Regions from separate parts of the Flavobacterium anhuiense genome, predicted to be linked through region 1. Evidence: riboswitches for the same ligand, from Rfam matches in the RefSeq annotation. Region 1 holds a riboswitch; each other region holds the start of a gene.
The links. Region 1 has a riboswitch for S-adenosylmethionine ahead of BB050_RS13755 (TlpA disulfide reductase family protein). Riboswitches for the same ligand answer to the same signal wherever they lie in the genome.
Positions count from the first base shown of each region.

Region 2: linked by a shared signal. The riboswitch ahead of BB050_RS05445 (homocysteine S-methyltransferase family protein) and the one ahead of BB050_RS13755 (TlpA disulfide reductase family protein) in region 1 are both predicted to bind S-adenosylmethionine.
Region 3: linked by a shared signal. The riboswitch ahead of BB050_RS05530 (alpha/beta fold hydrolase) and the one ahead of BB050_RS13755 (TlpA disulfide reductase family protein) in region 1 are both predicted to bind S-adenosylmethionine.

Region 1 is NZ_CP016907.1:3,137,354-3,140,636, forward strand. Features, by position in the region: gene BB050_RS13745 (PAS domain-containing sensor histidine kinase) at 1-609, shown strand, start outside; gene BB050_RS13750 (response regulator) at 612-1,061, shown strand; SAM riboswitch class I at 1,284-1,384, shown strand; gene BB050_RS13755 (TlpA disulfide reductase family protein) at 1,624-2,613, shown strand; gene BB050_RS13760 (aminotransferase class V-fold PLP-dependent enzyme) at 2,707-3,283, shown strand, end outside.
Region 2 is NZ_CP016907.1:1,295,422-1,298,704, forward strand. Features, by position in the region: gene BB050_RS05440 (hypothetical protein) at 1-407, opposite strand, end outside; gene BB050_RS05445 (homocysteine S-methyltransferase family protein) at 449-1,453, opposite strand; SAM riboswitch class I at 1,779-1,894, opposite strand; gene BB050_RS22210 (hypothetical protein) at 2,028-2,153, opposite strand; gene BB050_RS05450 (hypothetical protein) at 2,160-2,978, opposite strand; gene BB050_RS05455 (NAD(P)/FAD-dependent oxidoreductase) at 3,101-3,283, opposite strand, start outside.
Region 3 is NZ_CP016907.1:1,314,123-1,317,405, forward strand. Features, by position in the region: gene thrA (bifunctional aspartate kinase/homoserine dehydrogenase I) at 1-405, opposite strand, end outside; gene BB050_RS05530 (alpha/beta fold hydrolase) at 408-1,397, opposite strand; SAM riboswitch class I at 1,470-1,577, opposite strand; gene BB050_RS05535 (hypothetical protein) at 1,768-1,983, opposite strand; gene BB050_RS05540 (homoserine dehydrogenase family protein) at 2,619-3,283, opposite strand, start outside.

The DNA of each region.
Region 1 (3,283 bases):
CATCTTGAAAATAAGCTCGACGAATCGGCAACGAGATATATTGAAAGAATCCATGTAGCGGCAGACCGCATGTTTACTATGATTGACGGTGTACTTGCCTATTCTAAAATCAATGCCGACTCGCAGAAAGCAACAATAGTTGATCTTAACGAAGTCATCAAAAATATAGAAACCGATCTGGAAATTTCACTACAAAGAACAGGCGGAAATATTTATTATCAAGGACTTCCTGTTATTGAAGGAGCTTCTGTGCTGCTTTATCAATTGTTTTATAATCTGATAAACAATTCGATTAAATTTGCTAAAGAAAATGTTCCGCCGCAGATTGCCATTAATGCAGAAGAAAAATTTGAAGACGGTAAAAGAATAGCTGTAATTACGGTACGAGACAACGGAATCGGATTTGACCCCGATCAGACGGGACGTATTTTTGAAACTTTTACCCGATTAAATTCTAAAGACCGTTATGAAGGAACTGGCTTAGGGTTGTCGCTTTGTAAAAAAATAGCGGAACGTCACGGAGGCAGCATTACAGCAAATGGAATTGTGGATAAAGGAGCTGTTTTTACAATTATGTTGCCATTTGAACAAACAGAAAAAGACATTTAAGCATGAGTAAGAAAATAATTTTATTAGCCGATGATGACAGGGACGACGCAGAAATGTTTTGCGAAGCGTTGGCTGATATAGATGAAAGTATTATTTGTCATTGTGCAGAAAATGGGGATCAAGCATTGAAAATGCTAAATAGTCATGATAAAATACCTGAAGTTGTCTTTTTAGATTTAAATATGCCTATTATGAATGGATGGGAATGTCTGAAACGATTAAAATCGGAAGAGCGTTATAAAGATATTCCGGTAATTATGATTTCTACTTCTTCACACAAAAATGATATGGAAGCTGCTGGCAACCTTGGTGCATTCTGTTATTTTGTGAAGCCAAATAATTTCAACGATCTAAAACAAGTGTTGGGACTGATTACCTCAAATCTTGAAAACGGATTAAAAGAACCGCTTTCCAATCTGGAAAAGAACCAATACCTGCATCTTTTTCTTTAGAATTTAAAAATACTTTTCAATTCAGATTTTAAAAACGTATGAATTTCTTTTATAAATAAGAATTTCAAAACAATGTATTTGTATTTTTTAATTATTTGATTATGAGTGCTTTGTTTTCTTCTTAAAAACGCTTTTTCAATTAATTTTAAAAAAACTCAACTTAAACTTGACTAATTCGGTAGAATTAATATATATTTGTATCGAAGAAAATTTATAACATGATACTTATCCAGAAAGACTGAGGGAATAGGCCCAATGAAGTCTTAGCAACCTGTTGCCGAATAAGGTGCTAAATCCTTCCGCTACAAGCGGGCAGATAAGAAAGATTTCTCCGTAAATCTGTTTAAGATCATCTAACCAAATCTTTATTAATATGAAAGCTGAATCAATTGTATATGTCGGTTATGAGCTCTTGAATTCCATTTTTGAAGAAAACGCCTTTGCTTTTTTCTAAATGCTAAAACAATAGTTTATTCTAGATTCTCTTTGTAAAATAAAATACTGCCAATGACTTCTGACATTGGCCTGAAATTCTTTTGTCTAATCTTAAAACTAAAAAAAAATGAAAAAAATACTATTAGGTTTCGCTTTATTTCTTGGAGCTCTTCAAACTCAGGCTCAGGAAAATAATTTACAATTGAAAGGAACGGTTGCCGATACTGTAACGCAATACGTTTACTTGCAAAAGTTTCACAATAAGATGTTTACCACGATTGATTCGGCAAAAGTAAAAGACGGTAATTTCAGTTTTAAAACGAAAGTAAAAACGCCAGATTTATACGGATTAAGCGTAAATACAGAAAGCTCGCCATTGTATATTTTTCTAGAAAAAAATCCGATTACAGTAAAACTGAGTCCGAAGAAATATTACACAACATCTGTGGTTGAAGGTTCTGCTTCTCAGGATTTGTTTGAAGCCTATAAAAAGAGCAAAGATGTAGAAATCAGTAAATTCATAACAGAAAATCCAAAATCTATTGTTTCTGCTTATGTATTGTACAGAAACTGGTCTTACAGATTAACACCTGAACAGATTACACAAAATATTGCTTTGCTAGATAAAAGTCTTCAAAGTACTACTTACGTGAAAGAATTAAAAGAACTGGCTATTGTTTTAGACGGATTATCGGTAGGTAAAAAAGCCCCAGATTTTACAGCCAATGATCCAGAAGGAAAGCCAGTTCGACTTTATGATAACTTAAAAGGCTATACTTTAATTGATTTTTGGGCTTCATGGTGCGGACCTTGCCGAAGAGAGAATCCAAATATTGTTGCGGCTTACAAAGAATTTCATGACAAAGGATTCAATATTGTCGCAATTTCTTTGGATAAAAAGAAAGAAAATTGGCTTAAAGGAATTAAAGACGATAATTTAACCTGGACGCATGTTTCTGATTTGCTTTTCTGGAACAGTGCAGTTGCCAAATTATATGGTGTAAGAGCCATTCCTGGAAATTATTTGGTGGATCCTAAAGGAGTAATCGTTGCGAAAAACCTGTATGGAGAAGAATTGCAATCTACATTGAAAAGACTTTTAGAAAATAAAATTTAAAAAAGAAAAGCGCAATCTTGTCTTTCAGATGAATGATAAGATTGATAAGAAATACAAAAAATACAATATTAGTTAATTTAAAATGACAAGGATATGAATGCTATTGAGCCAACAACAAAACCAACAGAACCTGAGTGTTACTTTTCTAAATTTAGAGAAAATACAGTAGGAATTGACCATACTTTCGAATCGGTTTACGGAGAACAGAATCTAGTTTATGCAGACTGGGTTGCCAGCGGAAGGTTATACGCCCCGATCGAAGATATCATGCTCAATAAAATTGGTCCCATGATTGCCAATACGCATTCACTTTCAAGTCAGACAGGAAAAACTTCTACTTACGCCTATCAGCATGCGAGAGATATTATTAAAAAATCGGTAAATGCCAGCCCATCAGACGTTTTGGTTACTACTGGGAGCGGTATGACGGCTGCTTTATCAAAATTGCAGCGTATCATGGCGCTTCGAACAAAAGCTGAAGAAGATAAACCAGTGGTTTTCATCACACACATGGAGCATCATTCCAATCAGGTTTCTTGGTATGAAACGAATGCAGAAGTGGTTATTCTGCCACCTGATGAAAATAATTTAGTCGATCCAAAAGCTCTTTCGTCAGCAATAAGAAAATATGCCGACAGAAGCTTAAAAATCGGTTCGTTTACAGCTTGTT
Region 2 (3,283 bases), 1.8 Mb from region 1:
ACTTTTGTTTTATCAAAACCTACTAAATTTGAAATTGCTCTAAAAGTTGCCATTTCAAAACTTTTCCTATGTGAATCAACTACATGATAAGAACCACCAACAATTCTAAATTTGAAAGATTTTTTACTATCGTAAACTATAGTTTTTATCGTTGTAACAATTACATCTAGATATTCTACTGGAATTTCATCATCTGCAACTTCCCAACTAAATGTTTTAGCTCCGCCCCAATTTCCCTTATTTTCTAAAATAATTTTCACTTCGCCATATTTGCAATATCCAGAACTTTGTTGTTTTATTTTTCCTTCGCAATAATAAGATTCCTCAGAAAATTCAAAATCTGCAAAAGCTCGAATTAATTCTTCGTATGAAGAATCTAGAACAACTCTATGTAGCAGAAATTCCATACTTAATTTTATAAAAATTATTTTTAAAATTTACCAAATCATTACGATAAGACCGGCGCAACTCTCGGCTTATAATCCTTCGCCACCTCAGCCATTAATCGGATATGGTCCGGAGTTGTTCCGCAACAACCGCCAATGATATTGATTAAATTATCCTCTAAATATTCTTTAATGAATGCTTGTGTTTGTTCTGGCGTTTCATCGTACTGTCCGAAAGCATTTGGCAATCCTGCGTTTGGATGCGCTGAAACATTAAAGCTTGTATTATGTGCTAATGTTTTCAAATACGGTTTCAACAAATCGGCTCCAAGAGCGCAATTGAATCCTACACTTAATAACGGAATATGTGAAACTGAAATCAAAAACGCTTCAACAGTTTGTCCCGAAAGTGTTCGTCCTGAAGCATCGGTAATTGTTCCAGAAACCATGATTGGAATATCAAGATTGCGTTCTTCTTTTACTTCTTCGATTGCAAAAAGTGCCGCTTTTGCATTTAATGTATCGAAGATGGTTTCTACTAAAAGTAAATCACAGCCACCATCCATTAAAGCTTCTGCTTGTTGTTTGTACGCAATTCGTAAATCGTCGAACGTTACAGCTCTGTAACCTGGATCGTTTACGTCTGGTGACATACTTGCTGTACGGTTTGTCGGGCCAATTGAACCGGCTACGAAACGTGGTTTTTCTGGATTTTTTGCGGTAAACTCATCGGCAACCTCGCGTGCAAGTTTTGCCGATTCGTAGTTTAACTCGTAAACCAAATCTTCCATGTGATAATCGGCCATACCGATTGTCGTTCCGGAGAAGGTATTGGTTTCTACAATGTCAGCACCTGCTTGAAAATAAGCGGCATGTACATCGCGGATTGCTTGTGGTTGTGTTAGAGATAGTAAATCGTTGTTTCCTTTTAACGGATATGGGAAATCTTTGAAACGCTCTCCTCTGAAATCTTCTTCTGAGAAATTATAGCGTTGCAACATTGTTCCCATTGCTCCGTCAAGGATTAGGATATTTTTTTTTATTGCTTCTTGAATTGTTATTGCCATGGCTTCTTTTTTTAGCTTCTGAGATACTAAGGTTCTAAGATGCTAAGTTTTTTTATTATGATTGTGAAGTTTAAACCTAACAGGTTTTAAAAAACCTGTTAGCTTTGCTTCGGATACTTTTTTCACTTTATTTCCAAAAGTGCACTATTGCTGGCTCATTAGCCCCGATTGAGCCGGTATCCTCGCAATGAAATGGAGAGATATAGGCGAAAGCGGGAACTACTGACTGCAAAAATGCGCCAATGATTCGCTCCTTCTACTGAATTGCTTCGGTAAATATTGTACGTTGTCTGGAAAAGTTTTGAGAAATACTTGTAATGTATTTGTGTTATCTATCTTTAATACTTGAAAATTAGTAAAAAGTAGAATTTAGCACCTTCTTTATGGTAAAGGGTTGCTAAGGTTTCATTGGGTCTGTCCCTCCGCCTTTCGTGATAACTAACAATAATTTTAAGAACAGTGCAAAGGTATGAAATAGGGTTTCGATTTGCAAATGTTTTTTTTTTTAAGGTTCTGAGGGACTAAGATGCTAAGGTTCTAAGGTTTCTCCATTAAAACTTATTCCTTTTCGGTTTTATATTTTAAAGAACACTTTCATCACTTCTTCATGTTCTATGACTTCATTATTTTCTGCCTGAATAAGTCCAGTTTCGATTTCTTCTCTTTCTTCTTTCGATAGATTTTCAAACCAATCCTCCATAGTTTATTATTTGTAATATGTTATTTCGAAATTTTGAACCTGATTTAAATAGAAATAATTGGTAATCAATTTTTCTAAAATATCGATTTTCTCTTGAAGTCGTTTTCCTCTTTTACTTCCTTCTCCCTTGCCATCTCTAGGATCATCTTGATTGTATGGATCCTGACTTTCTTCATCTGAAACATATTGCATCAACGCTTTGATATACAAATCTTTTTGCTTTTTAAAATTGTATTTCTTTTCATAATATTCTTTCCTTAATTTTAATTTATAAATTGAATATTCTACAGATGCATTTAATCTTTTATGTTGATGGCCAAAATAAGTTCCTCCATAATTTAATCCTTCATAAAGTCCGTTTATTGCTCTATATAATTTAATTAATTTTTCTCTTTCTAGTTTGAATTTTGCTTCTCCATTTTTTTGCTTTAAATAATAGGCATAAATTAAACAAAAATCATCTCTGCCAACTTCACTGCCAAATGTAATAGATTCTTCTTTTCCATCCTGATTAATATAATTTTCCCATACTTTACCGGCATATGATTCATTTGGATCTGAAGGAAATTCGGCTTTAAATACAGGAAAAAGCTTTTCAATTTTGTTCAATTCATTTCTGGAAATTAATACTGAATCAATACCTTCTTCTGCATAAATAAGAACTTTTTCTTTTTCAAGTTTTGGATCGTCATACAAATGAGGCAGACATGTTGTATCCTTTTTTTCAGAAATGTTTACTTTAGCTTTAACTGGTTCTTTTTTTGTTTTTTGGCATCCTGTTGCAAAACTCGAAAAAACTAAGATCAGAAGTATTATGTTTCTCATTTACACCTTAAATAAATTTTTGATTAAAGATATAGATTAAGTCATTACATTTTAAAAAAGAAAAAGCCCAAACTATAAAGTTTGAGCTTTCTATATAAAAATCTTAACCTCAGCACCTCAGATTAAACAATCGCTTTCACAACAGCTTTTGGCGCTTCTTTACGAGTTCCGTCGAAACCATCAACTCCAGAAACTGTTGTATATTTCAATACATATTTTTTACCTGGATTGATGATTTGGTAAGCGGCCTGACACATTAAAGTGGCTTCGTGGAAACCGCAAAGGATTAACTTTAATTTTCCTGG
Region 3 (3,283 bases), 1.8 Mb from region 1:
TACAAAATTGGCTGGAATTCCTTTTTCTAGTAAAATAGCCGTCAATAATTTAGCCGAAAGCAATTCGCCTTTTGACAAAATCTGATCTTTGATTTTTTTGCTGTAATCGCCAATTAAGCTAACACCTTCAAAAAGTTTATCTAAAACATTAAACTCTTCAGACAAATCAACTTGCGGATAATCTGATATTTGATATTTTTTAAAATTCTCTAATAATTCTTTATAACTGCCATTTTTAGCAGCAATGCTTAAGATAAATTCAAGCTCATCTGTCGCATTTCCACGTGCAGAAACGACAACGGCAATTTTTTCGCCTTGATTTACTTTATCTGAAATGATTGAAACAACTTTGTTAAGTCCTTCTCCGTTTGCTAATGATTTACCTCCAAATTTTAATACTTTCATTTTTATTTCTTTATTGTTTCTGCCTTAAAAATGTCGGCAAGTAAATGATCTAATTGTTTGTACTCGATTAAAAAAGCGTCATGTCCGTGAACCGAATCAATTTCGCTGTAGAAAACATTGTCTTTAAACTTCTTCAATTCTTCATAGGTTTCTACGTTTTCTTTTGCCGTAAAAAACAAATCTGAATTGATTCCGATAATATGAATTGAGGCTTTTGTTTTGGACAACAAGTTTTCAAAACTTTCACTATTTCTAGTAATATCAATTGTTTTAAGCAATTGATTCATTAATTTATAAGAAGACAATTGGAATCTTTTCTGCAATTTTTTACCATGATGAGCCAACCAGCTTTCGATATTAAAAATCAAAAGATCTTGATTGATTGTTCTTTGGAATTTCTCTTTGAATGATTCTGGCGAACGATAACAAAGCATGGCATGAATTCTGGCATCTTCGATTGGTTTTGAAGAATTGTTTAGAATTTGTTCTTGAAGAAAACAATTGGCAATAAGCCAGTCGGTAGATTTCCAGTCACTCGCGATCGGAATAAGGTTTTCTGTTATATTAGGTTCTAAAGCTAAGATTTCCCAAGCAATTCCTCCTCCTACAGAGCCTCCGATAACTGCAAAAAGCTTTTCAATATGTAAAGCTTTTACAGCTTCAATAAAGATTCTCGCGACATCTCTGGCTGTAAAGTCAAGATAATTTTCAATTAAAAAAGAATTGCTTCCATTTCCAGGAACATCAAAGGCTAAAATGGTATAAACAGCAGTATCTATGGTTTTACCTTCGCCAATTAAGTCATTCCACCAGCCGTTTTCTCCAGTTACTTGCGCATTTCCTGTTAAGGCGTGATTAACCAATACAATTGGCGCACTATGCAAAGGCTGTCCTGCCAATGTAAAGTGCAAAGGTATAGAACGGTAAGCTGCACCACTTTCTGTGATGAAATCTTTAATTATAATAGGGTTTGGTATATTTTCCAATTTCAAATCTATTGTATTATCTGATTTGTATATGGAAATATTAGAAAGAAAAACTAGGTTTAACTAGAAAAAATCTTGTTGTTATCTTTCCACGTTTGGCGTGGTAGAATGTAGCACCTTCTTCGTTTTACCGAAGGGTTGCTAAGGCTTCATCGGGTCTAATCCCTCGTCCTTTCTTTATAACATTTCAATACGTGTTTGAACTTAACGGTGCAAATTAACTACTAATTTCTCTAACAAACAAATTTTATCTAAAAGTGTTTGTTAAATTTCTGAAACTTACTTTAGCAAAAACTATTATACGCAAAAATTTACCGAACAAAAATGCCCAGTAAAATTAAGCAGGTTTTACCCTAAATTTATGATGCTTTTCTGTTTAGATAAAAAGCGTTTCATTTTCTTTTGAATACATCAAAAACAATAAAGAGTTCGGCGCTTTTTTTCCAGTTGCCTTACCTTCCTCTGCGATTCCAGACTCAGTTATTCCGAATCTTGGATGAGCCAATTCGTTTGTTGGCGGCGGATTATTTTTTCTCGTCCTTCTGTTTTTCAAATTTGAAATTTTTTCTGCTAAGTAGTTCAATGTGCTCATGATATTAAGTTTTAGTTAAGTTGTGTTTTATAATCTTTATTTCTCGTTTATCTTTTTGTTAAATCGCTTTCTGGAATAAAAAAACCCTTTTGGATTTTTCAGATACCAAAAGGGTTTAAGTTTTTACACTCACGTATACTTTTAGTATCAACAGACGTATGCGCAAATAAGCGCGACAGAAAACATCTTGTTCATCTGTAAGGATTTATTCATCTGTGATTTATATTGTTTATTTAAATTCTGCATTTGTATTAAATTAAAAAGCCTCCCAAAATTTCTCGGGAGGCTCTTACTATATTATTATTGTATTCTTACAATTTTTTAAGCAATAGACACCCCAGCCTCGGTCTTAACCGAAATGGCACAAAACATTTTGTTGACTTTTAAGTTCATTTGATTTCTAGTAGTTTTTGGGTATAACAAATATGCAATTATTTTTTTTATTACACAAATTAAATTCAAGAATTTAATTACAAAAATCGTTAAAAATCAATTTTTTAACGTCAAAAAACATCTTACAAAAACGAAAACGAAATAATACAGGTAAAAAACTTACAAAACAAACTCGTTTTTCTTAATAATTCCATTTGACAAATCAGTTTATCAAAGAACCTTTTTCTTTTTCGGCTAAAAAATTATAGCCAGACTGCTTCCTTAGTCCTAATTCGTTCCACTATTTTTAGGATATCAGTTATAATTCCTCTCGAAATTGCTTGTTTACATGGCGGAGCACTTTGAATTACGATTGGAATATCGGAGTAAGATTTGGTATAAATTTCAAAAATAGTGTCGGAACCTTTCAACTGCCCGATTGGAGAGGCTATTGGTTCCGAAATTAATTTGGCTTCTAATGTGCCTTTTTCTACATCAAACTCTCCTACATAACGGAGTACATGATTTTCTGCTTGAGTGATTTTGGCAATTTTAAATGATTTATCTACAGCCTCTTTATCGAGCACTCCATTTTTTTCCAAATGCTCTTCGGTTATAAAAGGTTTTATATTAATATCTGAGAGATCAAAATCTTTTCCTATTTCTCTGGCCAATATTAGAAGTTTTCTTGCAGTATCATTTCCAGACAAATCTTCTTTAAAATTTGATTTCATCAAACCTAAAAGACTCGCATCTTTTAAAACAGATGAAAACGAAACATCTTCAGATGAAAATCTATTAAAGACGTAACTCAGATTATCGGAAAAAACGCCTCGAATCTTTGTGATTTTTTCTCCCGAATAATACAAATCTCTTAAGGTCTGCAAAACAGGAATTCCAGCTTCAACCGATGTTTCATACAAAAATT